DNA from 2 places in the Paenibacillus sp. 01T442 genome. Region 2 is predicted to be linked to the other one. Evidence: riboswitches for the same ligand, from Rfam matches in the RefSeq annotation. Region 2 holds a riboswitch; the other holds the start of a gene.
The links. A riboswitch is a leader RNA that binds a small molecule or an ion and turns the genes downstream of it on or off. The one in region 2 is predicted to bind cyclic di-GMP.
Positions count from the first base shown of each region.

Region 1 (7,653 bases), on a different contig from region 2:
CAGCAAAAGTACTTCAATTGGAGCTTAATAAAGAAGAAAACCAAGGTTTGTTGGTTCGCGTACAAGTGACGCATAAGCATGGTGATCATGCTCACTATGGTTTGGGTCTTGATGATAAAACAGAAAATGATGTTGTAGTAAACACGGACAAAGGAATTGATGTTTTGTTAGATCAATCCGAGCCACTTCTAGATGGTATCCGTATCGACTACTTCTACACACCAGAGGAAGGCTTCATGATTACTAACCCAAGCAAGGGGAACCACGGAGACCACTAATGCGGAATGATATTCGCATTTGTGATAAATGCAAACACATGAAGGTGAAATCGGCACTTGCCAAAATAAGTGCCATTGCACCGGACACAGAAGTCAAAGTTGCGTGCAAATCGTATTGCGGTCCATGTTCGAGATTCGCATTCATCTTTATTAATGGCCGCTATATTACGGGCGCAACGGAAGACGAAGCCATCGACAAAGCAAAAAAATACGTGAAATGAGTAAAAAGCATCCGTCCAATAGGACAGGATGCTTTTTTGCTTATATAAGCTGGAATTAGGCGTAAACGGCTGATTTTTCTAACAACTTACGAATTTCACGATCGATCTTGTGCGGTTTCGTAGTAGGAGAGAAGCGCTTGATTACATTGCCGTTTCCATCGACTAGGAATTTGGTGAAATTCCACTTGATACCGGACCCGAATAGGCCAGATGCCTTGCTCTTCAAATAACGATACAATGGATGGGCATCGGAGCCATTCACATCGATCTTGGCGAATAGCGGAAAATTAACACCGAAATTAAGTTGGCACGCCTGTTCAACTTGCTTGTTATCGCCAGGCTCCTGATCTCTGAATTGATTGCAGGGAAAACCTAGGACACTAAAGCCTTGATCTTTATAGGTGTCGTGTAACTTTTGAAGTCCTTCGAATTGAGGAGCTAACCCGCATTTGGTTGCTGTATTTACAATGAGTAGGACCTGATTCTTGTAATCGCTAAGCGATTTGTCTTCACCGCGAATCGTTTTCATTTTAAATTGATGTACACTCATAGTGACACAACCTTCCGAAACTAATATTTCTCACAATTTAATTGTACACAATTTTAATTCAGAAGGAAAGTTATTTTTTCGCCAAATCTTCTAATGCACCTGCGATCGAAGGAAAGCGCCACTCAAAACCATGCTCTTGAAGTACACGAGGAATGACCTTCTGACCTTCCAGAAGCAGAACAGAAAGTTCGCCAAAAATTAATTTCATCATAAATGCCGGAACAGGAAAGAGATTGGGTCTTCGCATGGCAGTCGCAATCGCGCGTCCCAATTGCTTATTCGTTACTGGATTTGGGGCCGTTGCGTTAACGGGACCAGCAATCGATTCATTTTGAACGCAAAAATCAATAAGTCTCACCATATCATCGATATGAATCCACGAATGCCACTGCCTGCCGCTGCCAACTGTGCCGCCTACTCCAAGCTTATAAGGAAGTGCCATCTTGGGGAACGCACCTTCTTTATTATCCAACACCAGTCCAACCCGCACCTTCACGATACGTGTTCCTTGGATTAAATCAGCCGCAGCTTCCCATTGCTTGACTACGCTGGCTAGGAAGTCCGTCTCTCGATAAGGACTCGTCTCATCAAAGGTATCTGAATCCGAAATACCGTAATACGACATGCCGGAAGCATTCACAACGACCTTTGGCTTTGGATCCATTTTCGCGACAAGCTTGGCTACATGCTCAGCCGCCTGCAATCGGGATTGTAAAATTCGCGTCTTAGCCGCTTTCGTCCACCGTTGACTGATGGATTCACCAGCCAAATTTACGATTGCATCAAGACCTGCAAGAGATTCCGTATTTTGCTCTAACTGATCCCATGTTATCGTTCTGACACTTGGTATCTGCTTGGAAGATGAGCGTGATATATTAATAAGTTCGTGACCTTGTCCCAACCAGTAAGTGATTAAACGTTTTCCAATAAACCCACTGCCGCCTGTGATCGCTATTTTCATATGCAAGCACCTCCATATCATTATTATAGATACTCCATCCAATAAATACCATCAAGGAGAAAGCGATCGAGAAAGGTAAACATTCCAGTCTAAAATGACGACACAATTCGCTATTTTCGTGTATAATTGGATTTTGGTTATTAATTAACCATAGGGTAATTCGTGTGTCAGCGAGAGGAGTCATCGTCTATGAATCGAATGCGTCAATTTCTTCAAGCCTATCATCCTATCGTACATACGCTTATCTTAGGTACGGTCATGGCTCGGGCTGCTTCTTCCATGAGTTTACCGTTCCTAGCAATCTATTTGGCGAAGCACTCCGATATGAGCCCTGGGCTCATTGGTATTGTAATTGGAATGGGGGCATTAGCTGGAACGTTTGGCGGTTTTATCGGTGGTACGTTGTCAGACCGATTCGGACGTCGAGTCATTATGCTCGCGGCACTCTTTGGCTGGGGAGTCGTATTCCTCGGATTCAGTGTTGTAAAATTACCGGTCTTATTTATGCTGCTCAATATGCTCAATGGACTGTGCCGCTCATTCTATGAGCCTGTGTCACAAGCGCTAATGGCAGATTTAACGGAGCCGTCCAAAAGGATGCAAGTATTTTCACTCCGCTATATGGCGATTAACGTTGGTGTAGCTGTTGGACCTTTGCTGGGAGCTTTCTTTGCAACTATGAACGGAGCCTTGCCATTCCTGCTGACCGGGATTATTTATGTAATCTATGGTGTGACACTTTACGCCCTTCTAATTAAATTCGGGATTAAGAAAATCGAAGGTGAGAAGAAAGCCATCGTTACTTTCCGTTCTGCGATAGGTGTTATTCGTAAGGATATGACCTTCCGTTTGTATATAATCGGGGGGATTATCGGAGCCATTGGTTATTCACAGGTGATGGTGACGTTGTCGCAGTACTTACAAAGGGATTTTGCTAATGGGGTCAAAATGTTCGCCATTCTCATGAGCGCCAATGCCATTGTTGTTATTGCGATGCAGATTCCGCTGGGGAAATGGGCAGAAAAGTATTCACCTCTAACGGCTATTGTTGTTGGCAACTTGATGTTCGCATTAGGTGATATCGGATTTGCGTTTTCACACTCTTTGACATGGCTGATTATTTCGATGGGAATTTTCACGTTTGGTGAAATTTTGAACTATCCTGCCGCGAACATGTTGATAGATAAGCTAGCTCCTGAACATATGCGAGGAACGTACTACGGTGCTCAAACATTAACGAACATAGGTCACTTTATGGGGCCATGGATTGGCGGCTTTCTATTGGTTTCCTTTGGCGGCAGCACGCTCTTTCTTGTGATCGCTATTTTGTCGATGATTGGCTCGATTTTCTATTGGAGAGGCACGAAACGTCAAAAAACAGTGAAAATAACGTCGAAAATGCAAATATTATGATGAATTTCGTAAAAATAGTTCCTTCGAACTATTCGATTTCAAATCGTCATCCCTTATCCTTAAGAGTATAGCAAGTATTATTTTGAAATCTTCATCTAAAATGATTGTGCATGTCATCTCGACAAAGGCAAAGCTGGCGAAAGCCAGTGACGCAAAGCTACAGGGGCCTTACTTCTCCTGCAAAGGACAAGCAGCCAGCCAGCCGCCGAACGATTGGGAATTCACTTCAGAACCCCTCTAGTCGGTTCACTACGGTGGGTTTTTTTCTCTGTCATAGCGAAGCAAATGAATCAAATGGAATGACACGTACAAAGGAGGCCCTAGCGGCATGAAATCGGAAGTTAAATTCCAGGATGAACAGAAAGCAACATCGTTATGCGGTAACCATGTTGCACGTTTGGTGCCATCCACGGATGGACCTAAGCTTATGATTAACCGAGAAGAGTATGCATTAAACGAAGCGTGTTGGGATGTTGAGATGTTTCACGGGAGAAACAATAGCATTCTGATTTTTTACTGGAAAGGCGAAGTAAAGCTCTCTGTGAAAATGCCTCCGATGGCTCAAATCGAAGGGTTTGTCACAAGACTTTTGCAATGTCTATCATCCAAATTGAGAGTGGTTCAGCCTATCTAGGTGAATCGCTCTTTTTTTTTTGAAATCGCTCATTGTCACCTAACGACACTAGCTGATATAATATGACCATCACATTTCATAGTTCTTAAGAACTACATTAAAGGAGATGCATGGCATGAGATTGATCACACGTTCCGATTTCGATGGTTTAGTATGCGCGATGCTCTTCAAACAATTAAATATGGTGGATGAAATGAAGTTTGTCCATCCCAAAGATATGCAGGACGGCTTAATTGAGGTTACGGAGAATGATATTTTGGCAAATGTACCCTACGTTCCAGGATGTGGTTTATGGTTCGATCATCATTCCAGTGAACTCACACGGATGGGGGAATCCGTAACGTACAAAGGTGAAACGCGACTTGCTCCAAGTGCTGCACGAGTTGTCTATGATTACTATGGTGGGAAAGAAACCTTCGGCGATATCGACGATATTATGCAAGGTGTAGATAAAGCGGACTCCGCGCAGTTTAGCAAAGAAGATATTTTGAATCCGAGCGGTTGGGATTTGCTTTCGTTTATCATGGATGCTCGAACGGGATTAGGTCGTTATCGGGATTATCGCATCAGTAATTATCAGTTGATGGAGGATCTAGTGGAGCATTGTGCAACGAAATCCGTTGGTGAGATCATGGAGTTACCCGATGTGAAAGAGCGTGTAGCTCGTTATTTTGAACTAGATGCGCTATACCGGGACATGCTGCAAACCTATACACGGGTTGAGGGAAATGTCGTCATTACGGATCTTCGCGATGTGGAGACGATTTATCCGGGGAATCGTTTCATGGTCTATGCCCTATATCCGGAGCAAAACACCTCGATTTGGATTGTTGATGGTCGAAACAAACAAAACTGCGTATTCGCTTGCGGGCACAGCATTGTCAATCGCACCGCACAAACAAACATTGGGGATTTGATGCTTCAACATGGCGGCGGTGGGCATCATGCTGCAGGGACTTGCCAAGTGGATTATGGGCAAGCTGACGAGGTTCTGAACAAAATCGTTGAAACGATGCAAGCAGCAGGTTAAAATAAGTGGACAAGCCGCAGCGGGGGAGCAGCCCAGCGTGCGGTTTTTCTTTGTAAGGAGGTTGTCATCCATGGACTTAAAACAGATGCACCACGTTGCGATTATTTGTTCGGATTACGAGCAATCGAAGCATTTCTATGTTGATTTACTCGGACTTACCGTCATTCACGAAACATATCGCGCTGAAAGAGACTCGTACAAATTGGATTTGCGCATTGGGGCTACCGCACAGGAAATTGAATTATTTTCTTTCCCGAATCCACCCCTGCGCGTGAATCAACCTGAAGCGAGGGGGCTACGTCATCTGGCCTTCGTTGTAGCTAATATGGAGCAAAGTGTGCAAGAGCTAGAAAGCAAAGGAATTCCGGTTGAGCCAGTGCGGGTTGACCCGATTACTGGGAATCTGTACACGTTTTTCGCGGATCCGGATGGATTGCCGTTGGAATTGGTGGAGATTGTTGGATAGGTGAAATTTTGAGCGGGCCGAAGTAGATCGGACAGCTGACTAAAAAATCGTAGATCGATTAGTCAGATTAATGGTTAACGGCCGCCAGTGTCGTTATTGTCCTATAATTCATTTCTTTTTGCGCGTAACGGACCCTAGAGCTCTTATTGGCCCATTTCGCGTGCATATTTCCTCCAAAAACGGTTAATAGCCGCGATAGTGTCCGTTAGAATTCTGAATCGGCGATGTTTCATCGAATAGGGGCTTCCATGTCCGTTACCTTGGCATGGAGAAACGGGATACCTCCGTAAGTGCAATCCAAAAACAGCGGCAGCCAAGACGTAAAGTCTCGCTGCCGCTGTTTCATTTATTTGTATGCTACGTGTCTTACCTGCGCGGAGGTAACGGTCCTAAATACTGGAATAAATTACATTCGATCCGTCCATTAAAAAGCTTACGCTTCTTATCGGCGCGGCGGTTCATATAATGCTCGAGCTGTGTGCTCGGGCTTAGGATGAACAGGCTCCACGACGGCATTGGCCGCGTTAATGCACCGAGCTCGCGCAGCGCCAGCTCAACATCCGGTGCTTCACCAAGACGCTCGCCGTACGGCGGGTTGGTGATCAGGCAGCCATAGTCGCCGCGCGGGCGCGCTTTGGCGATGGGCTCAACCTTCAGCTGGAACTGCTTCGTCAGTCCAGCTGCCTTGGCGGCCGCCTCTGCCACTTCGATGGCAGCAGGGTCAATGTCGCTGCCGACAATGTGCAGCGGCACGTTGTCTTTCACCGCGTCGAACGCTTCGTCGCGGGCTTTGTCCCACAGCTTGCGGGGAATGTTTCCCCAAGCTTCACTAGGGAAGCTGCGCCGCAGGCCTGGCGCGATGTTCCAGCCGATCATCGCCGCTTCGATCGGGATGGTCCCCGACCCGCAGAACGGGTCGTAGAGCGGCCGGTCGACGTTCCAGCGGCTTAACAGGATCAAAGCGGCCGCCATCGTTTCCTTCAGCGGCGCTTCGGTCACGAGCTTGCGGTAGCCGCGCTTATGAAGACTGGGGCCGGTCGTGTCGATGGTTAGCGTAGCGATATCGTTCAGCAGCGCGACTTCAATCACATAGCGAGCTCCGTTCTCGGGGAACCATTCGGTGCCATAGCGCTGCTTCAGTTTCTCAACGACAGCTTTCTTAGCGATTCCTTGGCAAGCGGGAACGCTGGATAATTGTGACTTATGGGATCGCCCCTCGACAGGGAATTCGGCATCGTTCGGGATCCAGTCTGGCCAAGCGAGAGCTTTGGTGCCTTCGAAAAGCTCATCGAAGGTTGTTGCTTTGAATTGCCCCATTAGTACGAGGACGCGATCGGCTGTTCGCAGCCAAAGGTTCGTCCGACAGATGGCCAATTCGTCACCAAAGAAACGGACGCGTCCATTCTCGACGGTCATTTCCTCATAGCCGAGGTCACGGATTTCGCGGGCAACGATAGCCTCAAGTCCCATCGGACAAGTGGCGATTAGTTCAATTTTTTGTGGCATAGGTATAGTCCTTCCATCCGGGTTGTACAACGCTCATAAAACTCATACAATTAACAAGTATAGGACAAATAGGTTACACTTACAAACGGGTATTGCAAAGTACCTGCATACGATGCGAATTTAGGAGGACAAATACATGGAAACGATCACTGCAGAAAGCTATATGGAAGGTCTATATGAAGAAGATGCCGTACTGACTCGGGTGAAGGAAGTTATTGTAGCTCACAACATGCCTGAGATTTCTATCGCTCCAGGATATGGCAGATTATTAACGATGCTGGTTACGATGATAGGTGCGAAACGAGTGTTGGAAATTGGAGCGTTAGGCGGGTATAGTGGCATTTGCTTAGCGAGAGGGTTAAAAGAGGGCGGAAAACTCATTTCCTTGGAGCTAAAACAAGATTTCGCGGATGTGGCAAAGCGTAACGTGACCGACGCCGGTCTTGGTGATTTCGTTGAGTATCGGATTGGCGAAGCACTAGATCACTTGAACGAGCTCTTGGAGCGGGGCGAGCGCTTCGATTTCTTCTTTATTGATGCGGATAAAGTGAATTATCCGAACTATTTGGAACGCGCGATCAAGCTGGCGAATCC
Region 1 covers NZ_JBFTPF010000058.1:23,417-31,069, reverse strand. Annotated here, with positions in the region: gene AC1DLM_RS27665 (HesB/IscA family protein) at 1-278, shown strand, start outside; gene AC1DLM_RS27660 (YuzB family protein) at 278-499, shown strand; gene AC1DLM_RS27655 (glutathione peroxidase) at 555-1,049, opposite strand; gene AC1DLM_RS27650 (TIGR01777 family oxidoreductase) at 1,120-2,010, opposite strand; gene AC1DLM_RS27645 (MDR family MFS transporter) at 2,200-3,423, shown strand; cyclic di-GMP riboswitch class I at 3,540-3,633, shown strand; gene AC1DLM_RS27640 (hypothetical protein) at 3,752-4,057, shown strand; gene AC1DLM_RS27635 (exopolyphosphatase) at 4,173-5,087, shown strand; gene gloA2 (SMU1112c/YaeR family gloxylase I-like metalloprotein) at 5,158-5,553, shown strand; gene AC1DLM_RS27625 (THUMP domain-containing class I SAM-dependent RNA methyltransferase) at 5,920-7,059, opposite strand; gene AC1DLM_RS27620 (O-methyltransferase) at 7,196-7,653, shown strand, end outside.
Region 1: it holds a riboswitch for cyclic di-GMP, as region 2 does, so the genes downstream of both, AC1DLM_RS27640 (hypothetical protein) here and AC1DLM_RS02250 (methyl-accepting chemotaxis protein) in region 2, are expected to answer to the same signal.

Region 2 (6,946 bases):
TATTTGTAACCGTACTTTCTTTTGAACCATCTGACAGTACGGCTTCCACTTTCATTACATAATTTCCAGCTGCAAGCCCTACAGCATCAGCTCTCCATTTGGAAGGGTATTGTCGGATTAATTGCGTGTCCATTTGTTTATATTGCGAATCTGCAGCACTTGCAGGTTTAACATATACATTATAGCCTTGAGCATTGCTTACAGGTGACCATTCTACAAAGGCCGTCTCATTCCAGCCTCCACTGCCCGTAATCGAAACACCGATAGCATGTACGGCTTTACTCGCCACTCCACTTGCGATAATAGATAGCGCCAAAGCAAACAATAAAACATAACTCGTTACCTTTGAAACACTTTTTTTCAATGTAATTCCTCCCACGTAATATTGTTATAACGTATCAGAAACCGCTTACAAGTTTACGCATCCCCCCTTGCCTCATCCAAGCTCAGACTCAGCTTATCAGTTTGGAAAGAGGTTCCGAAACAATCATTTGCTCATATTTTCCATTTTTCTGAGCTAATGATTATTGGAGAGAAATATGATACTTCCTACAATTCTTCAAAATACTGGGATCCGTGCCCCCTACATTTTAGATAACACAATAGAAACAATGATTCCTGCGACAGGAATCCAAAATAGATAGGATTTTAAAAGTCTAACTAACCGATTGTTTTGCGTATCCAACATTTTTTTGTGATCATGATTCATTTGTAAATCGGTTAAAGCACCTGTGGCATTGGAAACATTGTTATAACTAGACATGCCTCCACTTCCCACAAAAAATATGAGGACGCTTATTACCAAAAAAATTAAAGAACCCATAAACAGATAATCAGAAGTCTGTTGCATTGTCACCACACTCCTATTGGTCAATACGGTATTCCAATCATTCACAACATACCATATTTTTCCTTAAATGACAAAGAAGACCCCAACAATAGGCTGAGGGTCTCTGTGCAATAGCAATAAGATCCAAAAGATCGACTTGCCACCGCATCCTTCCGGAGCGACGTTCACAATATCCTTGTTATCTACCGTCATCCTTCAGCGGCTTTCATTTTCGATCTTTATGATAATCTTCCCAAAGTGGAGCGATGTATTGTTCTAATGTTTTCACCACGTCATCTCTACGGCTCTCCTCGACATTGATAGTGTCATTTGCAATCTCATTTCTAATTCGTATGAGCACAAATAATGGAGGCAATGCTGCTTCACGAAGAGCTTTAATCATGATTTCTTCTTGTTGCGTAATCGTCATAACGTATCCTACTTCCTTTCAGGCAGATTTCTACTCGAGATAATCTCAGTATAAACGTTAACATTAGTGTCAGAGTCAAGAGGAGACAGGTATGTTAAAGCAGCAGTTGTGTTACACTGTTGGAAAATAGAGATAGAGGTGATTCATATGCGAAAAATCGCTGTCATTACCGGTGGAGGTCAGGGCATCGGACGAGCCATTGCACTTTCTTTTGCACAAAAAGGGTATGGCATATCCATAGCGGATATTCATCAAGATCGAGGATTAGAGACAATAGAGCTTCTGCGCCATTTTACGGATGATGCCCTCTTCATGAAGGTCGACGTTTCCAAGATTGAGGAGGTTGAGCAATGGATGGAACGTACGTCTTCCGTTTTGGGAAGCATCGATGTGTTGGTGAATAATGCAGGGATCATGCACAATACCGATGTATTGGAGCTTAGCGCTGAGCAGTTTCAGCGGGTCATTTCCGTAAATCTGGGAGGTACTTTTCACTGCTCACAGGCTGCAGCCCGCATCATGAAATCACAAGAAAGTGGCGGCGCCATCATTAATCTCTCGTCGACTAGAGCTGTTATGTCTGAGCCTAATACCGAGGCATATTCAGCCTCCAAGGGAGGCATCTCTGCACTGACCCATGCGATGGCCATCAGTTTAGGCGGCTACGGTATTCGTGTCAACGCGATATCTCCAGGGTGGATTGAAGTAAGGGATGAGGGCACCTTTTCCCACACGGAAGTGGATAAAAGCCAGCATCCAGTAGGCCGAGTAGGCAGGCCAGAAGATGTTGCAGAGGCTTGTCTTTATTTGGCTAGCGAGAAGGCTGGATTCATTACGGGCCAGAACTTGACGATAGATGGCGGTATGACCGTTAAAATGATGTACATAGAGGAATAACTGCCTAAATGCCTAACTGTCTATCTGCTTTCTAAATCGCTCCATGACAGGGAATGGATAACAAATTGGATATAGGTAATCCTAATCCCTAATAAAGGAAGGGGGGAGCAATTTGAAGGATGAGACAACATTCCCTCAAGAGCAAGAAGACTCACGCACGGCAGAATCCGAGTTTAATCACGATTACGATTTGATGCGTGCCTATGCCGATCAAATGAATGGCGAAGTCGAAGCTAGAGAAGATAGACTTGACTAACATTCTCCAGCTTGCTTCTCCAGGTACGCGCGAATGGAAGGATCCATACACAGTCCGATGGAACTGCCGTATGCGGTTCGAGCTTCTTCGAACCTCTTCATCCGCTTGAGCAAATGGGCGCTCAGTGCCCAATAAGGTTGATAGCTCTTGACTGCTTCGGTCGGCATTTTTTCCAGCAGTGCCATCCCCACTTCGGCCCCACGCGCCTCAGCAACGGCTGCCGCTCGGCCGACGATTGCGCCGATCGTTGGAGCGATACCCACGAGCCCCTCGTACAGCAACGCGATTGCTTCCCATTCCGTTCGGCCCGTCCAGGCACGCTGGGCATGCACGGATTGAATCGCCGCTTCAAGCTGGAACCGCCCGATGCGGTTCCCTTGCGCGGCAACACGAAGGCAATGCTCCGCTTCCTCAATCATCGTGATTGACCAACGGGAATAATCCTGTTCGGTTATCGGAACATAGTCACCTGCCTCATTGCGCCGCACATGGCGGCGTGCTTCGCAGTGCAGCATAAGCGCCATCAACCCCAACGCTTCCGGTTCCCCTGGCATAAACTGTAAGACCAATCTTCCCATGAAAATTGCTTCTTCGGCCAGTCCTTTCCGACGTGGATCTACGCCGACCACATCATCCCAGCCACTTCCATAAGCTGCATAGACAGCTTCAAGCACAGATTTAAGACGCTCTGGCCATTCGTCCTTTCCGGGCATGTCGAAAATAATAGCGTCGCTCTTCAGTTTCGCTTTCGCACGAGTAAGCCGCTGCCCCATCGTCGCAGGCTTAACAACGAAAGCAGAAGCAATGCGGGCTGCGTCAAGGCCAAGGACGGACTGGAGCATGAGCGGTGTGCGCACGGCTGGATCAATTTCGGGATGGGCGCAAATAAACAGCATCTTGAGCCGTTCATCAGGAAAAGACGCTTCGAGTTCGGGCCATTGCTGCGTAGTATTCGCCATCGCGATCAAAGTCTGCTCCGCACCGGCATGCACACGGGCATGCCGGGTACCGTCGATCAGTCGGCGCTGCGCAGCCGTTAGCAACCAGGCCTCCGGCTTATCTGGTACTCCGGTCGCAGGCCATGATTCTAGCGCGGCCAGAAAAGCGTCGGCAAGCGCATCCTCCGCTGCGGCTAGGTCACGCCAGCGCATAGCCAGAAAAGCAACCAGACGGCCGTAGGAATCACGGGCCGTCTGTTCAATCATTTGCTCAGCATGCATAGCGCTCATAGCGTAACCGGGTGCAAGTTAGGGCGGACTTCAACCGAGCTGCCGGGACACCGTGCCGCCCATTCCAATGCGGTATCCATATCCGGCACGTCGATAACCATCAAACCGCCAATATGCTCCTTGGTTTCGGTGATCGGCCCATCCTGAACCAACATTTCACCACCCCTGAAGGTAAGCGTAGTCGCGGTCTCCGGTGCCTGCAGACCTGCACCGTTTACAACAATGCCGGAATCGAGCATTGCTTTAACATAATGGGCCCAGCTTGCGGCATATGCCTCCTTGTGAATCGGATCATTTCGTTTGGCGAAATCCTCTGTCGTTTCATACATAAGCAGTGTGTAGTTCATGGTTATTGCTCCTCTCAACATTCATAATGGGGTTGTTTCATGACTTCACTATAATGACGATCCAGATCGATGAATTTCTACATCATGCAAAAATATTTTTGCACTATCACTAATCGTTCTCCTTATGTAATAAATCTTTCTTCTTCCTACTTATGTAAAAAAATAATACCACATATTAGGATAGTTCCGTAGGTGATTACAGTCTCGTATGTATCCATAATTCGAATCAACAACGGGCTACGAGTGGCGAAGGCCGCTTCTACAGTTGAAACACCTGATGCAATTTTCCTATGTGACAAGTCGTCTTATGATCCTTATGTATCACCTGAAAGTCGCATATGTCACAATTTGTTTACAATACATATATACACATGGTATTTACAGTAATGTATCAATAATTTATAATAGTCATAAATTGTCAGATATTTTAACTGTAAATGGCAAACTTATCGAAAGGTAAGGGCGCAAAGTTATGGGCCTAAAGCTTCGAAGCTATGGCTGCCAAACCGCCAGTTTGTGATAGTAAGCCTATCCCGAACACCTTGGGATAGGCTTTTTTATGCCTCTATCCCTACTGAAATTATCAAAAAATGTCGAAGAATGGGGGGATATTCACAGATTATAGCGTTTTATGTCAATACAAATAGCATCTAAGGAGTGCAGTTAAATTGAAGACCAAGAACTATTTCGGCAAAAATCTTTTATTCTCGATGTTGAATTTGCTAGTCATCGGGGTAGTGCTTATTTCCATCAGCGCTTATTTTCAGAATCAAATTTTAACAGATACTTTGAGAACGCAGACCCATAATATGACATCCGTGTGGGCACAAGGTATATCCTATAAAGACGTCCAGGGTGCACTACGTGATAAAAGCTATGAAGCAAGCGAGCAGCAACGATTAACCAAGCTATTTGATAGTTACACTGCCTTCAATGCCAATGTAGCGCAAGCTTACATATTTGGGGTTGAGTTAGCGGATGGGAATAAAACATCGTTGATTTCGTTCCCGAGTCACGTTGTTAAAGCTTTTAAAGAAGCAGGTTTGAACATCGGAGATATGTATGAGCAACCGAAAGGGATCGTCAACGGTTTGAAAGACATGTTGAAAACCAAAACCGAGACCTTCACTTCTTACTATAAAGATGATTACGGCACTTGGGTCAGCGTTCTTTACCCAATTATTGACGATAGTGGCAATGTTGCAGCTTACTTTGGCGTGGATGTAGACGCAAAAGTGATTCCCGATGCTCAAAAGTCGTTCCTCCTGAGTTCGATCATTTTACTCTTAATCGCCTTGGTGATTTGCAACGGGGCGCAATATTGGGTGGCAAGAAGAACGCTTATGCCGATCAACCAATTAATGCGTGGAATTGAACAAGCCTCTATCGGAAAGTTCAATTTCACATTGGAGGAAAACGGCGGTTTCGGCGAATTAAATCAAAAATTCAATATGATGCTTTCTAATATTCGTGAAATATTATCAAGTATTAAACAAACAGCTTCCAGTGTATCCGACGCTTCCAACGAACTGTTCAGCATCACTGAAGACAATCGTCACAGCATTGAGCTGATCACAACAGAAATCAGAGACATGAATACGCATGTCGACCAGCAAAAAAATTCTACAGAAGAATGCGGACGATCAGTTGAAGAAATTGCAGCTTCTTTGCAAGTCATCGCTCAAAACGCGACCGAAGTTGCCAATGCTTCTCATGCTATGAAAAATCTATCCGAAGAAGGCAATATGGCCGCTCAGACGATATCGGATCAAATGGGTCGCATCAATACGAACTCGATTTCTACCGCAGGCACGATCAAGCTCCTTGAATCGAAATCGGAGGAGATAGGTAATATTCTCAATCTCATTAAAGACCTAACTGCGCAAACCAATCTACTTGCTTTAAACGCAAGTATTGAGGCCGCTCGAGCTGGCGAACATGGCAGAGGTTTTGCAATTGTAGCCGCTGAGGTTCGTAAGCTTGCTGATCAATCGAAAAATTCGACAAGTCAGATTGAAACTCTTGTTGCCGACATTCAATCGGAAACACAAAACACAGTTACGTTCGTGACGCAAGGTACAAATGAAACCCAAAAAGGGATGGAAATTGCCAAAAGCACAGGTGAATCCTTTACTAATATTCTCGACGCATCGCAGGTCGTATCTAATCAGGTTCTAGATATTTCATCCGCTACACAAGAAATGTCTGCTAGTACAGAGCAGGTGACTGCCATGATGGGCGAATTGGGTGGTATTTCCAGAAAAACAGCACAAAGTACAAACAAAATTATGGATTCGGTTCTGACTCAGGAATCTTCCTTACAAAGCATTTCAACTTTCGCTAGCAAGCTCTCCACGGTTGCAGAGGAATTGAGCGATATGGTAGGTAAATTTGAAATAGAGATGAAATAAATGGTTAGGAATTCCGGATTACACAACGTTTGTCGTTGTGTAATCCGTTCCAATAACATAGTTCAAACATAGAGGAGAGAGACTATGCTTAATTTCGTCACAGAAATACCGTCCATTTACAGCCAAATCAACAATACGTACGAAGCCTACCCAGCAACAGAAACGATATCATCCATCTTTCGGCGCGTAGCAACGAGGTATGCAAGTAAATCAGCAATCTCTCACGGTAACAATGAAATTCTTTACGCAGATTTGTTCAAAAAGAGCGCTCAGGTTGCGAACGCATTGACCAATGCCGGCTGCCGCAAAGGTGATTTTGTCGGTATTTATATGGAGCGCAGTCCCGAAACCGTCATTTCCATTCTTGGGATATTGCGAATGGGCGGCATTTATGTCCCCATTGACCCGGAACATCCTATCGAACGCAATCGGTATATTGTACAAAATGCTAGTTGCAAACAACTCATTATGAAGATGAGCCACCTCGAAAGCGCTGCAGAGTTATGTCTTACGTTAGGTGTCGATACCCCCATTTCGATAGAGAATT
Region 2 covers NZ_JBFTPF010000001.1:529,047-535,992, reverse strand. Annotated here, with positions in the region: gene AC1DLM_RS02290 (pectate lyase family protein) at 1-364, opposite strand, end outside; gene AC1DLM_RS02285 (hypothetical protein) at 584-850, opposite strand; gene AC1DLM_RS02280 (hypothetical protein) at 1,056-1,259, opposite strand; gene AC1DLM_RS02275 (SDR family NAD(P)-dependent oxidoreductase) at 1,407-2,156, shown strand; gene AC1DLM_RS02270 (hypothetical protein) at 2,269-2,412, shown strand; gene AC1DLM_RS02265 (RNA polymerase sigma factor) at 2,409-3,308, opposite strand; partial or broken gene AC1DLM_RS02260 (sigma factor) at 3,420-3,617, opposite strand; gene AC1DLM_RS02255 (YciI family protein) at 3,638-3,988, opposite strand; cyclic di-GMP riboswitch class I at 4,418-4,502, shown strand; gene AC1DLM_RS02250 (methyl-accepting chemotaxis protein) at 4,657-6,399, shown strand; gene AC1DLM_RS02245 (amino acid adenylation domain-containing protein) at 6,484-6,946, shown strand, end outside.